DNA from 2 places in the Paenibacillus sp. RC84 genome. Region 1 is predicted to be linked to the other one. Evidence: riboswitches for the same ligand, from Rfam matches in the RefSeq annotation. Region 1 holds a riboswitch; the other holds the start of a gene.
The links. Region 1 has a riboswitch for FMN ahead of ribD (bifunctional diaminohydroxyphosphoribosylaminopyrimidine deaminase/5-amino-6-(5-phosphoribosylamino)uracil reductase RibD). Riboswitches for the same ligand answer to the same signal wherever they lie in the genome.
Positions count from the first base shown of each region.

Region 2: it holds a riboswitch for FMN, as region 1 does, so the genes downstream of both, ABH899_RS11005 (DMT family transporter) here and ribD (bifunctional diaminohydroxyphosphoribosylaminopyrimidine deaminase/5-amino-6-(5-phosphoribosylamino)uracil reductase RibD) in region 1, are expected to answer to the same signal.

Region 1 covers NZ_JBGBYL010000003.1:168,390-174,468, forward strand. Annotated here, with positions in the region: gene ABH899_RS07990 (peptidylprolyl isomerase) at 1-277, shown strand, start outside; gene ABH899_RS07995 (hypothetical protein) at 326-589, opposite strand; FMN riboswitch at 896-1,078, shown strand; gene ribD (bifunctional diaminohydroxyphosphoribosylaminopyrimidine deaminase/5-amino-6-(5-phosphoribosylamino)uracil reductase RibD) at 1,572-2,711, shown strand; gene ribE (riboflavin synthase) at 2,696-3,364, shown strand; gene ABH899_RS08010 (bifunctional 3,4-dihydroxy-2-butanone-4-phosphate synthase/GTP cyclohydrolase II) at 3,404-4,627, shown strand; gene ribH (6,7-dimethyl-8-ribityllumazine synthase) at 4,694-5,164, shown strand; gene ABH899_RS08020 (segregation and condensation protein A) at 5,262-6,044, shown strand; partial or broken gene scpB (SMC-Scp complex subunit ScpB) at 6,013-6,079, shown strand, end outside.
Region 2 covers NZ_JBGBYL010000004.1:156,974-163,052, reverse strand. Annotated here, with positions in the region: gene motA (flagellar motor stator protein MotA) at 288-1,085, shown strand; gene motB (flagellar motor protein MotB) at 1,078-1,878, shown strand; gene ABH899_RS11010 (DUF1835 domain-containing protein) at 2,084-3,136, opposite strand; gene ABH899_RS11005 (DMT family transporter) at 3,346-4,344, opposite strand; FMN riboswitch at 4,470-4,615, opposite strand; gene ABH899_RS11000 (hypothetical protein) at 5,238-5,573, shown strand; gene ABH899_RS10995 (hypothetical protein) at 5,789-6,079, opposite strand, start outside.

The sequences.
Region 1 (6,079 bases):
CGTAGCCCAAGGCGGCTGTCCTCAAGGCACCGGCACCGGCGGTCCCGGATACACGATCGACTGCGAAATCAACCCGAACAAACATGAGCGCGGAACGCTTGCGATGGCTCACGCCGGACGCAACACAGGCGGCAGCCAGTTCTACATCTGCTACCAGCCGCAGCCTCATCTTGACGGCCAGCACACGGTTTTCGGCAAAGTAACCAAAGGCATGGAATATGTGGACGCGTTCAAAGGCCGCGACACAATGGAGAAAGTTGAAATCGTCGAAGTTTAATGAATGTATCCAAAAGCCCCTGGACAACCGCTGTAAGAAAGCGGCTGGTCAGGGGCTTTTCAGGATCAGGGCATCGAGGCGTATTTCCGCGTACGCAACATCCAGCAGAGAATCCACGCCAGCTTTACCGAGTTCGTCCCAGAGCCGCGCTTTATCCCATCCGCAGGCTGCCAATCCCTCATGGAGTACACGGCCGCGCACAATAACGGGGATCCCGTCAGAATGGCCATGATATAGGTTTGCGAAGCCGACGGCCGCCGTGTTTTTGGCCGCCTTCAGGCACTTTCGGGAAAAGTCTGTGTTCCTTTTCATTTATTCGGCTTCCCTTTCGTACAAGATGATCGCCCCGGTTTTCCGGGTATCTGCTTGAATATCCGGAATGGCTGAATACCCCCCTGTCCTTCCGCTGCAATCTCCATTTATGTGCGGCACATAAGGATCCTTCCTTGATGGGAAATCCGTTCCGCTTTTGTTCCGCATGACATATAGGACAGACTTATCCAGCCTTTCCCCGATTCGGCCCTGCTTATACCGTTTTCCGACCGGACTAGTCAACTTGACACTTGCAATTTGGAAATGACAATGGTACTATTCAGTCAACAATCGAATAAGATTGAATCAATCCTTCGGGGCGGGGTGAAAGTCCCTACCGGCGGTGTTGCCGCAGTACCGGTTATCCGGTCTGCAGCTCAGTCCGTGACCCGGCTTGTCTGTTTTTTAAGCGTTCGAACGCAGGACAATCCGGCTGACTTGGTGAGAGTCCGAGACCGACAGTTAAAGTCTGGATGGGAGAAGGAGAACGAAACGATTCAGTCTGCATACGCAGCTTCACCTGCATTCGCACAGAAAGGGCTTTTTTAGGTACATACGCGGCCTGGGTTGGCCGGCTTATTTGTGCTCTAAAGTTCATAAACAGCGGCGAGACCGGACGGCGGGCCATCGTGGCCTTAGCTTGTGCTATCTTTTCACTGCCGTTTTTTCCGATCTCGTCCTTTCTGCAAGCAAGATGCGAAATGTGTGGTAGCAGCACGTTTCTTTGGCATACCTGCCGGAGAACCCCGTATCCGTTCCCTTATTAAGGGGATCGGAGGTACTTTCCCGTACCCGCAGACTGGCTTCACGCGCGTTCTTGCTATTCCATAAAACCGCCCTTGTCCGAAACGGACAGGGGCTTTTTCAGGTTCAACATTTTGGCCGATGCGGGAGAGACTAAACACAGAACGAACCAAGCCGGAAAGCTGCTGAGGCAGAAAAGAGGGAAGAGCCAATTCCCTTCCCGGAAAGGAGACCGCTCATGCTTCAACCTTTACAGGACGAAAGTTACATGCGCCTGGCGCTGCAAATGGCCCAGGCGGCGCTCGGACAGACGGGCATCAATCCCGTCGTCGGCTGCGTCGTCGTCAAAGACGGCCGCATCGTCGGCATGGGCGCCCATCTGAAGCGGGGAGAGGGCCACGCGGAAGTGCACGCGCTGAAGATGGCCGGCCGCGAAGCCGAAGGCGCCACGGCTTACGTCACGCTGGAGCCGTGCAGCCATTACGGCAAGACGCCGCCGTGCAGCGGCAGGCTCATCGAGAGCGGCATCCGCCGGGTCGTCGTCGCGGCCGTAGACCCGAACCCGCTCGTGGCGGGGTCGGGGATCGCGAGACTGCGGAGCCGGGGCATCGACGTGGAGGCCGGTCTGCTCGCGGACGAGGCGAACGCCTTGAACGAGGCGTTTGGCAAGTTCATCGTGACGCGCCTGCCCTTCGTCACGATGAAATCCGCGAGCACGCTCGACGGCAAGATCGCCGCCAAAACCGGCGACAGCAAGTGGATCACCGGCGCGCCCGCCCGCGAGCTCGTCCACGCGATGCGGCACCGCCACGCCGCGATCATGGTCGGTATCGGCACGGTGCTTGCCGATGATCCCGAGCTGACCACCCGGCTGTCCGTGCCGGCGCTCCATCCGCTGCGAATCGTCGTCGATTCGCAGCTCCGGACGCCGCTGTCCGCGCGGGTGCTGCGGCAGCAGGATGAGCGGCCGACGCTCATCCTGACAACCGCCGGCGCCGATCCCGCCAAGCGCGAAGCGCTTGAAGCCCTCGGCGCCGAAGTGCTGGCGTGCGGCAGCGGCCCGCACGTCGATCTCCCGCTCGCGATGCGGCTGCTGGGCGAGCGGGAGGTGCCCTCCGTCCTCCTGGAAGGCGGAGGACGGCTCAGCGGGGCGATGCTGGAGAACCGCCTGGTGGACAAGGCGGTGCTGTTTTTCGCCCCGAAATGGATCGGCGGCGGGCCGGAGGCGCCGGACAACGCGGCGTTCGCCGGATTCGGCCGCATGAGCGAGGCGATCCGGCTGGCGCGGATGACCGTCGAGACCGTCGGCGAAGACGTCTGTCTCACGGGTTACCCGCAGTACGCCGAGAAGGAGGGTTCATCATGTTTACCGGATTAATCGAAGAAATCGGCGTTATGCGCCGCATACACAAGCAGGGCCAGGCGATGGTCCTGACCCTCGGCGCACGCCTGGTGCTGGAAGATGTAAAGCTTGGCGACAGTATAGCGGTCAACGGCGTCTGTCTGACCGTCGTCGCCTATGACAAGGAGACCTTTTCCGTCGATGTCATGCCGGAGACGTACCGCAAAACGAACCTCGCATCGCTTCAGACGGGAGCACGCGTCAACCTGGAACGGGCGATGCCGGCGAACGGCCGTTTCGGCGGACATCTCGTGCAGGGCCACGTAGACGGCACCGCCCGGATCCGGGCGAGAACGCCGGAGGAGAATGCGGTCGTCTACCGGCTGGAGCCGGACGACGATGCTGTCCTCCGCTACATGATTGCGGGCGGCTCCATCACGATCGACGGTATCTCGCTTACGCTTACAGACGTGACCGACAGCACGTTTGCCGTTTCAATCATTCCGCATACCCTGGCCCAAACGATTCTGCAGGACAAACAGCCCGGGGACAGCGTGAACATCGAATGCGACGTGCTTGGGAAATATATTGAAAAGCTGCTCCGCGCGGGTCCGGGCGGGAAGACACATTCTTGCGGCGGACAGGGCGGGCTGACCGAGAAGTTTTTGGCGGAGAACGGATTTTTCTGACGGTAAGCCGAACGGTATTTTTTTGAAGGAGGGAACAAAATGACAGAGAGAGAAACCTATTCGTTTCATTCGATCGAAGAAGCGGTCAGCGACCTGGCCGCAGGGAAGGTCATTATCGTCGTGGACGACGAGGACCGCGAGAACGAAGGCGATTTCATCGCCCTGGCGGATAAAACGACGCCCGAGGTTATCAATTTCATGATCAAGGAAGGCCGCGGTCTCGTCTGCGCCCCGATCACGGAAGAACGGGCGCAGGAACTGGACCTGCCTCCCATGGTATCCCGCAATACCGATTATCACGGGACGGCTTTTACGGTGTCCGTCGATCATGCGGAAACTACGACGGGGATATCGGCCCACGAGCGCTCCCGGACGATCCGGGCCCTCATTGATCCGGAAGCGAAGCCGCTTCATTTCCGCAGGCCGGGGCACATATTTCCCCTGATTGCGAAAAAGGGCGGCGTCCTGCGCCGCGCGGGTCATACGGAAGCGGCCGTCGACCTGGCACGCATGAGCGGCTCGTATCCCGCGGCGGTTATTTGCGAGGTGATCAAGGAAGACGGAACGATGGCCAGGGTCCCCGATCTGATGGAGGTTGCCCGCATTCACGGGCTGAAGATCATTACGATCAAAGACCTCATCCATTACCGGAGTGAAAAGGAAAACCTGGTCAAACGCGAAGTGGAGGCGAAGCTGCCGACGGATTTCGGTACGTTCCAGGCCATCGCGTATACAAACCAGCTGGATCAGAAGGAGCATGTCGCGCTTGTCAAAGGGAATATCGACGGTTCGGTCCCGACGCTGGTGCGCGTGCATTCCGAGTGTCTGACGGGAGATGTGTTCCACTCCCACCGCTGCGACTGCGGTCCCCAGCTCGCTGCCGCTCTACAGCAGATAAACGATGAAGGAGCGGGCGTGCTGCTCTATATGCGCCAGGAAGGGCGCGGCATCGGACTGATCAACAAGCTTAAGGCCTACGTGCTGCAGGAAGAAGGCCTCGATACGGTCGAAGCGAACGTCAAGCTGGGATTCGCTCCCGATCTGCGCGACTACGGAGTAGGGGCCCAGATTCTGAAAGATCTCGGAATCCGGCAGATTCGCCTTCTTACGAACAATCCTCGCAAGATCAAGGGTTTGGAAGGCTACGGACTGGAGGTCGTCGAAAGAGTCGCGATCCAGATGCCGCATAATGAAGATAATGCCAGATATCTGCATACCAAGCAGGAAAAGCTCGGTCATTTGCTCCAATTTGATCCAAACTGATGGTTTTTTCTAAAAATCTCTTTTTATCTGCGTCATCAATTTGTATACTAGAAGGAGTCGGTTATTGTGGTAAAAAATTATGAAGGTCATCTGATTTCCCAAGGACAGAGATACGGCATCGTTGTGGGCCGTTTCAATGAATTTATTACGTCCAAGCTGCTGGGCGGAGCGCTCGACGCGCTAAAGCGCCACGGAGTGGAAGATACCGAAGTCGAAGTCGCCTGGGTACCGGGCGCATTCGAAATTCCTCTGATTGCACAAAAACTGGCGGAAACCGGCAAGTATGACGCCGTCATTACGCTGGGTACCGTTATTCGCGGCTCCACGCCTCACTTTGATTATGTTTGCAACGAAGTGGCCAAAGGCGTTTCCGCCATTTCATTAAAAACGGGTGTTCCGGTTATTTTCGGAGTCCTGACGACCGACTCCATCGAACAGGCGGTGGAACGGGCCGGCACGAAAGCGGGCAACAAAGGCTGGGATGCCGCCGTTACCGCGATAGAAATGGCTAATCTTACGAAGCAGCTGCAGGGCTGACCGCGGTTTTTGAACTCGCGCCTCCCTACAGCGCTTAGCAAGCGATTCGGAGCCCCGGCCACTTAGGACGGGGATCTTTTTTTGGGAGAGCAGATTCATGAAAATGCTGTATAAACTTGAAGCGTTCGAAGGGCCGCTCGACCTGCTGCTTCACTTGATCGATAAGTCCGAGGTCGATATTTACAATATCCCGATCAAGGACATTACGGAGCAGTACATGGAATATGTCCAGGCTATGCACGAGCTGGAGCTGGAAGTGACGAGCGAATTTCTGGTCATGGCCGCCACACTGCTGGCGATCAAGAGCAAAATGCTGCTGCCGAAACCTCCCGTACTCGATCTGGACTTCGATTATTACGAAGAGGACGACTTCGATCCGCGGGCCGAACTCGTGCAGAAGCTGATCGAATACCGCAAGTACAAAGCGGTTGCCGATCTGCTGCGCGACAAGGAAGTGGAGCGGAGTCTTGTGTTTACGCGCGAGCCCGAGGACTTGACGCCCTACGTTCCCCAGGTGCAGGAGAATCCCGTTAAAGGGCTGGACGTCAATGACCTGATGCTGGCCTTCCAGCGGACGCTTCGGAAGATGGTGCACCGCAACCAGGTCACCAAAATCCGGCGGGACGAAATATCCGTGAAGGACCGGATTGTGGATCTGGTGGAGCTTCTGCGCAATAAAGGCGGGCGGCTCCTGTTCTCGAAGCTTTTTGAAAAGGAATGCAGCCGCGAGGAAATCGTGGTCACGTTTTTGGCATTATTGGAACTGATGAAGATGAAAAAGATTCAATGCTTTCAGCACCGGCTGTTTGAAGACATCGTCATTCAGGCCAAAGAGGGAGAGATGACGGATGGACTTTCAACAGATGAAATCGATTATTGAAGGGCTGCTTTTCGTGGCGGGAGACGAGGGCCTAG
Region 2 (6,079 bases), on a different contig from region 1:
AAATCCGGAATGAGAAAAATTTATCAAAATCTTTTTTTGTCCCCGTTGAAAGTACTCATCGTGCGTAATACGGAATGTGTCGAATCAGGTCGAAATTATTCAGTAAGCCTTCGCCGGTCAGAGCGGAAATCCCTTTTAAAAACGATCCAAAAACGCCAAAAAAGCTTATTTTTCGCCGTTTTGTGTGATTTTTGTGACACTTGCGAGAACTTGAAAATAACTGTTAACTTTATGAGTACCCTTGTCGATATAGGTCTTACAACCTACAACGAAGAGGTGCGCGAACTTTGGAGAAATCTTCTATTATTGGTATTATACTGGCAATTATCGCCGTAGGCGTCGGCATGGTTTTGAAAGGGGCCAGCCTGACTGCTCTGTTCAACCCCGCCGCTCTGCTCATTATTTTCGTCGGGACGGCGGCCACTCTTTTTATCGGATTTTCGGGCGAAGAACTTAAAAATTTTCCTAAACTGTTGAAAATCGTTTTCACCGAGCAAAAGCTTATGCCCAAAAAAGACCTCATTAATATGGTGGCGGACTGGACAGCTCTTACCCGCCGCGAAGGCCTGCTTTCTCTTGAAGAAAAAGTGAACGAAATTGACGATCCCTTCCTTAAAAGCGGAATGCGGATGATTATCGACGCCAATGATCAGGACTTCGTACGCGAAGTGTTGATGGAAGATATTGCGGCTATGGAAGATCGGCACCGGAACGGCGCTCAAATCTTTACGCAGGCGGGAACGTACGCCCCTACTCTGGGGGTATTGGGAGCGGTCGTCGGCCTGATCGCGGCGCTGAGCAACCTGAACGAAATCGAGAAGCTCGGCCATCTGATCTCCGCGGCGTTCGTCGCGACTCTTCTCGGTATCTTTTCCGGTTACGTTCTCTGGCATCCCATCGCCAATAAACTGAAACAGAAATCCAAAAAAGAAGTCATGCTGAAGCTGATGATGGTGGAAGGACTCCTATCCATTCAGGCCGGTATTTCTTCTTCCGCCGTCAAACAGAAGCTGCTCGTATTCGTTCCAAGCTCCCAGCGTGAAGACGAGGACTCCTCGAAACAATCGGGTATGGACAATGAGTAAAAAGCACAGGAAAGAACATCATGAGGAGCATCTGGATGAGTCCTGGCTCATCCCTTATGCCGACCTTCTGACGCTTCTGCTGGCCCTGTTCATTATTTTGTTCGCTTCCAGCCAGGTGGACTCGAAAAAATACGACAGTATTATGCGGGCTTTGAACTCCGCTTTTACCGGGGGAACCGGGACATTCGAAACCTCCGCCAAAATCCCGTTGAACCAGGACACCAGTACCGCGCTCAAGAAGCATGACAACCCGAACCCTTCGGAAAGCGAAGCACTGCAAAAGCAGTACGAGGCCGAGCAGGCCGATCTCGAGAAGCTTAAACAGAAGCTCGATCAATACATCACGGACAACAAGCTGGGCTCCGAGCTGACAACGACCCTGAACGACGACCAGTTAATGATCACGATCCAGGACAAAGCGCTGTTCGCCTCCGGGTCTGCCGTAATCAAACCGGAATCTCGCCTTCTGGCCCAGGCCATGACCGATATGCTGAGCCAATATCCGAAATACCGGATCGAAGTGGCCGGACATGCCGACAATGTGCCGATCAACAACAAGGAGTTTGATTCGAACTGGGATTTAAGCTCCAGGCGGGCCCTGAATTTCATGAAAATTTTGCTTGAAAATAAAGCCATCGATCCGAGCCGATTCCGCTCGATCGGATACGGCGAGTACCGGCCGGTGGATTCAAACGCCACGTCCGAAGGCCGGTCCAAAAACCGCCGCGTCGAGGTTAGCATTATGCGCGGCATCAAAGCGTCGGATGTGAAAAAAACCGCCGCGGGCGAGTAGCACTCAAAAAAGCAGGTTCCCGATCAATGAGGGGAACCTGCTTTTTTTGAGTGCCGGGGGACAGTGTGCGGGGTTTGGCCGCCGTCGATGCGGAGCCGGCTCAGCACACCCGGCATTTTAGCGTGCTAGCGCGGTTTCGAATCGCGCTTTCCTTTTGCATTCGGGGAGCTTTTATCGGATAACTGCCGCGAACTGCATTTTCTGCCTAGCAAGATGATTCGGCCAGCGCCACTTTATAAGACTGCATGGCAGCCGGCACACCTTTGAACCTTAGCCGTCCATCGCTAATCAACGTCCACAGCCGGTATTCGATGAACTCTATCATAACGGCGCCGCCCCAGCTCTCCAGCGCTTCCATAATCACCCGGCTGGCCGGGACGAACTCCTCCTTGTCATCACTGCTGCCACGCTGCATTTGACCGACAAGAGCCGCGAGCGCCTCGTCATAACTCTCCTCGGCAGCCGGTACTATTTTGCCGTCCGACCAGATATGAAGCTTCGCATCGGAAGCCGACAGCTCTTCCCATTCCCGGATGTATGCTTGCCTTGCTTGCTCTGACAGCGGCTGCTTTTGCTTTTCATGAATCCGTACGATTTCTTCAATCGCTTCTATGGAAAGAAAGCCGAATGCGTAAGAATGCGGCACCGGATCGAAACGGGCGGCTATCCCTTCATACAGCTGCGAAACCTGGCCGATATAGACGTTATTCGGAGCATCACGGAGGACAGACAGGGCAAGACGCATCCCGATCTGCTCGTGGGCGTGATTACCGGTCCAGATTGTAATGTCCTTATCGGCGGGTAAGCCGCGCATAGTCTCAAGAATGGTATCTGAACCGTGCCGGATCCCTGTTAGCTGGGCGTGCCCATACTCCCTGAAACGTTCGGACATCCATTCCAGCCGGAACTTCCGCCCTTTCTCCGTCTCCAGCTCCCGGATCGGCCCTTCGGAAAAACAATCGTTAAACGCGAGGATCTCGCTTTCTTTCCTCCTGCCCAGGCTGCTGAGCGCATACTTCAAAGCTCCCGCATCGGACAGTCCCATCACAATGTGGACATGGCCTGCTTCTCCCTCGTTCTCCGCCTGTTTTCGGGCCAAGTGACCATTCCATATCTCTAAAATTTGTTTTTGAAGGGCATGTTTTTTCTCGGGCAGCTCTTCGTAACGCTGTGCTTGCTCCAGCATTTGCAGCAGTAGGCCCTTCGCTTCATTGGGATGAAGGGCATGAATCTCGTCAAGCATAACCGAGCGTTTCATTTCCGTACACCTCACTTAGCGGGGTTATGTAAAATAATGGTACTGTATTTATTTTAGCATAGTATCTTCCGGAAATCCGGCTATACTCTCCCGCACACCTGCCTGAAGTTCAACTAAACTCAATTCTTTCGCTCCGTGCAAGTGGAGCTCCGCTTTCGGTGGATATAAAAAAAGACCGCCGATTAGGCAGTCTTTTGGATGCGTTGCAATTAAACGGCCGAAGCGTCTAGCTTCTCGTTGGCGCCGGACGCGGCGGCTTTACTTTCCGGGGTGCGTCCCATAAACCACAGCGTGGACCAGATCAGAAGGAAGCCGGCCAACTGTCCGATTGTCAGAGCCTGATCGAATACGAGCCAGTTGATCAGAACACCGACGGCCGGGAAGGACAGCTCCGCGATCGTCGCGAGAAACGCCTTGGTCGAGGACAACCCTTTATAGTAAAGCAGCATGCTGATCAGCCCCGGGAAAAACGCCTGGAACAGCAGGTTCACAACAATAAGCGCCCACTCGCCCGTTGCTTTATGAAGCTGCCAGGCGTCCCCGCTCGCCATCAGCACGATAAACAGCAGCGGAATGGCCAGTAAAAACCGGAGCGAAGTTACGATCGGGAAATCGAGATTTTTTTGCAGCAAATATTTGCCCATGACCGTGGACCCGCCCCAGAGAATTGCGGCCAGAATCGACAGCAGACAGCTCATGGTGCCCAGATCTTTGAGTCCCAGCGACGGGGATTGAAACCCGAACGTCAGCAAATACGTGCCCGCAAGTGCGAAAAAGATGTATTTAAAAAATCGGGCCGGCAGAGCTTCTTTCAGCAGTACGCGCGCCAAGGTAATCGCGAATAAGGGCTGAAGCTTTTGTAAAAGCAGCACGGCATTCGCGCTCCCATGAGCAAACGCCGACGTGAACAAAATCGTGGCGATTGCCGATCCGCCCCACGAAATGAACAGCAGCGCGCCGATGACAGCCAGCGTCAGCTTCCCGGTCAGTTGTTCTCGGTACCGGATCAGGACCGGAAGCGCGTAGCAGGCGAGCAGCAGGTGTTCGATGAACACGATCTGCGCCGATGTTAAGCTTTTCAGCAGCAGGATGCGGAAAAGCGGATCAAGCCCCCACAAAGTGGCGCCCAGCGCGACATACCAGATGCCGTTGATCCCTTTTCCTCTCGTTAATGCGGACTTTCCGTTAAGACCTAAAGCATTCTCCAATTCAAAAACCCCCTGTGGAATGTTTTGAATTGAACCTTCCGAAAAGAGACGATGCCCCCGCTGGAAGTTCAACGGGGGCATCGACAAACAGACTTCATTAAAATAAAAATTTTAATGAAGCTGCTTTTCACCTTCTCCCATCCGGACTTTACCGTCGGCCTTGGAGTCGCACCAAGTCAGTCCCGGCCGTAACAGCCGGGAGTCGCGGGCTTAGGGTACTTGCGTACCCATCACCGCCGGTTGGGACTTTCACCCTACCCCGAAGGTTCAATATTCAATTTCGTATGTTCTTTTGGTGACCTGTAATATTCATTGGTTACCCAAACCCTTGATACTGCTGGATTTCCGAGAAATCTTCAGTTACTTTGATTACTCGTCATTTCCTTTGATATCAACAAGTTTCCTACCAAAATCCTACCACAAAACCGACCTAAGAACACTTAACTGTAATTGAAATATTAACACTCTAAAATAAAAAAAGCAAGGGCTTATGCCCTGCTTTCTTTGCCTTTTAACCAATTGAAAATCACGTCTTTAAATGTGTTTATCGTATCTCTTTTCTCTATCCGACTAACTGGAAAAAGGAGGTTCTTCAAAATTCATAGTCGTTCCTTCTTCCAAAGCCTAGAACCTGAATAATTTGTTCTGCTGTTAAAACTTAGTGGTAGAATCCATAACCATACTTAATCGTCTCCACGATTATTATGTATTTCATATTTTTATTTATATAAATATCCATTCATCAATTTCTCTTTTCATTAACCAATGTGGAACTTTACATATTTTACTATATATAGTATATTGATTGCATTTCAAGAATCATTTCTAAGCCCTGTGAGTGCGTTTCACAGGACTCGCTCTATTCGAATTTTTATTCTATTCCACCAAGGGGAGTGGGAACTATTCGTAAAATTTGGCTTATTGTGTTATTTGTCTTCATGTCAGCTGTAGGTTTTTTTATTGGAGATTTTTACGGAAGTGAAATAAAAATTAACACTGCAATTAGTCAATCTCTTGAAAAAAGAACGGTAGAACATCTTAGTACCAAGGGATTCGAATCAAATGATTACACATTCAAAACAGTTAAGGCGCAAAAATTTGTTGGTATTAATGATTATGCAGTTGCGGTTCAATTTAACGATGAAGCTGAGAACACTTATTACTATAGTGAAGATACAGATGGAAAGATCTATCAATCAAGTAGGAATGGACAAAAACACATTGAGTAATAATTTAAAGGAAAAATTAACACATTTGACTCAATTGTATGAATACGGCAAATTTACCTAGCCGGCCGGCGATACATGGGAGAGTTAGAATGTCTAAAAATATTTCAAAAATACTATCTTTAGTAATGGCACTGATTTTTATTTTTCCTGTTACTATATTTGCAAACGAGTCCACTAACGATCATTCTAAATTCGTCTAACCTAATGCATAAGCTTTACTTAACATGCACCTTTATTGCATATTGAGCGCTTCCTTCAGACCAGTCTGCACTAATACTATACATGTAAATTCCTTCTGAGGACGGTACTGTTATTTCGTTAGAATTCTTTGTTTCTATATCTCTATTGTCATTGTCAGTAATGACTTGTCTAATAATCGGAGGACCATCCGGTTCTCTCTTAAAGGAAATCTTAATTGTTGAATTTTTAGGTACGATTATAGCTTCTTTATCTTTGACTGCATACCAAGGGGACATGTTCTTTTCTTTACCAAATTTCCAATAATA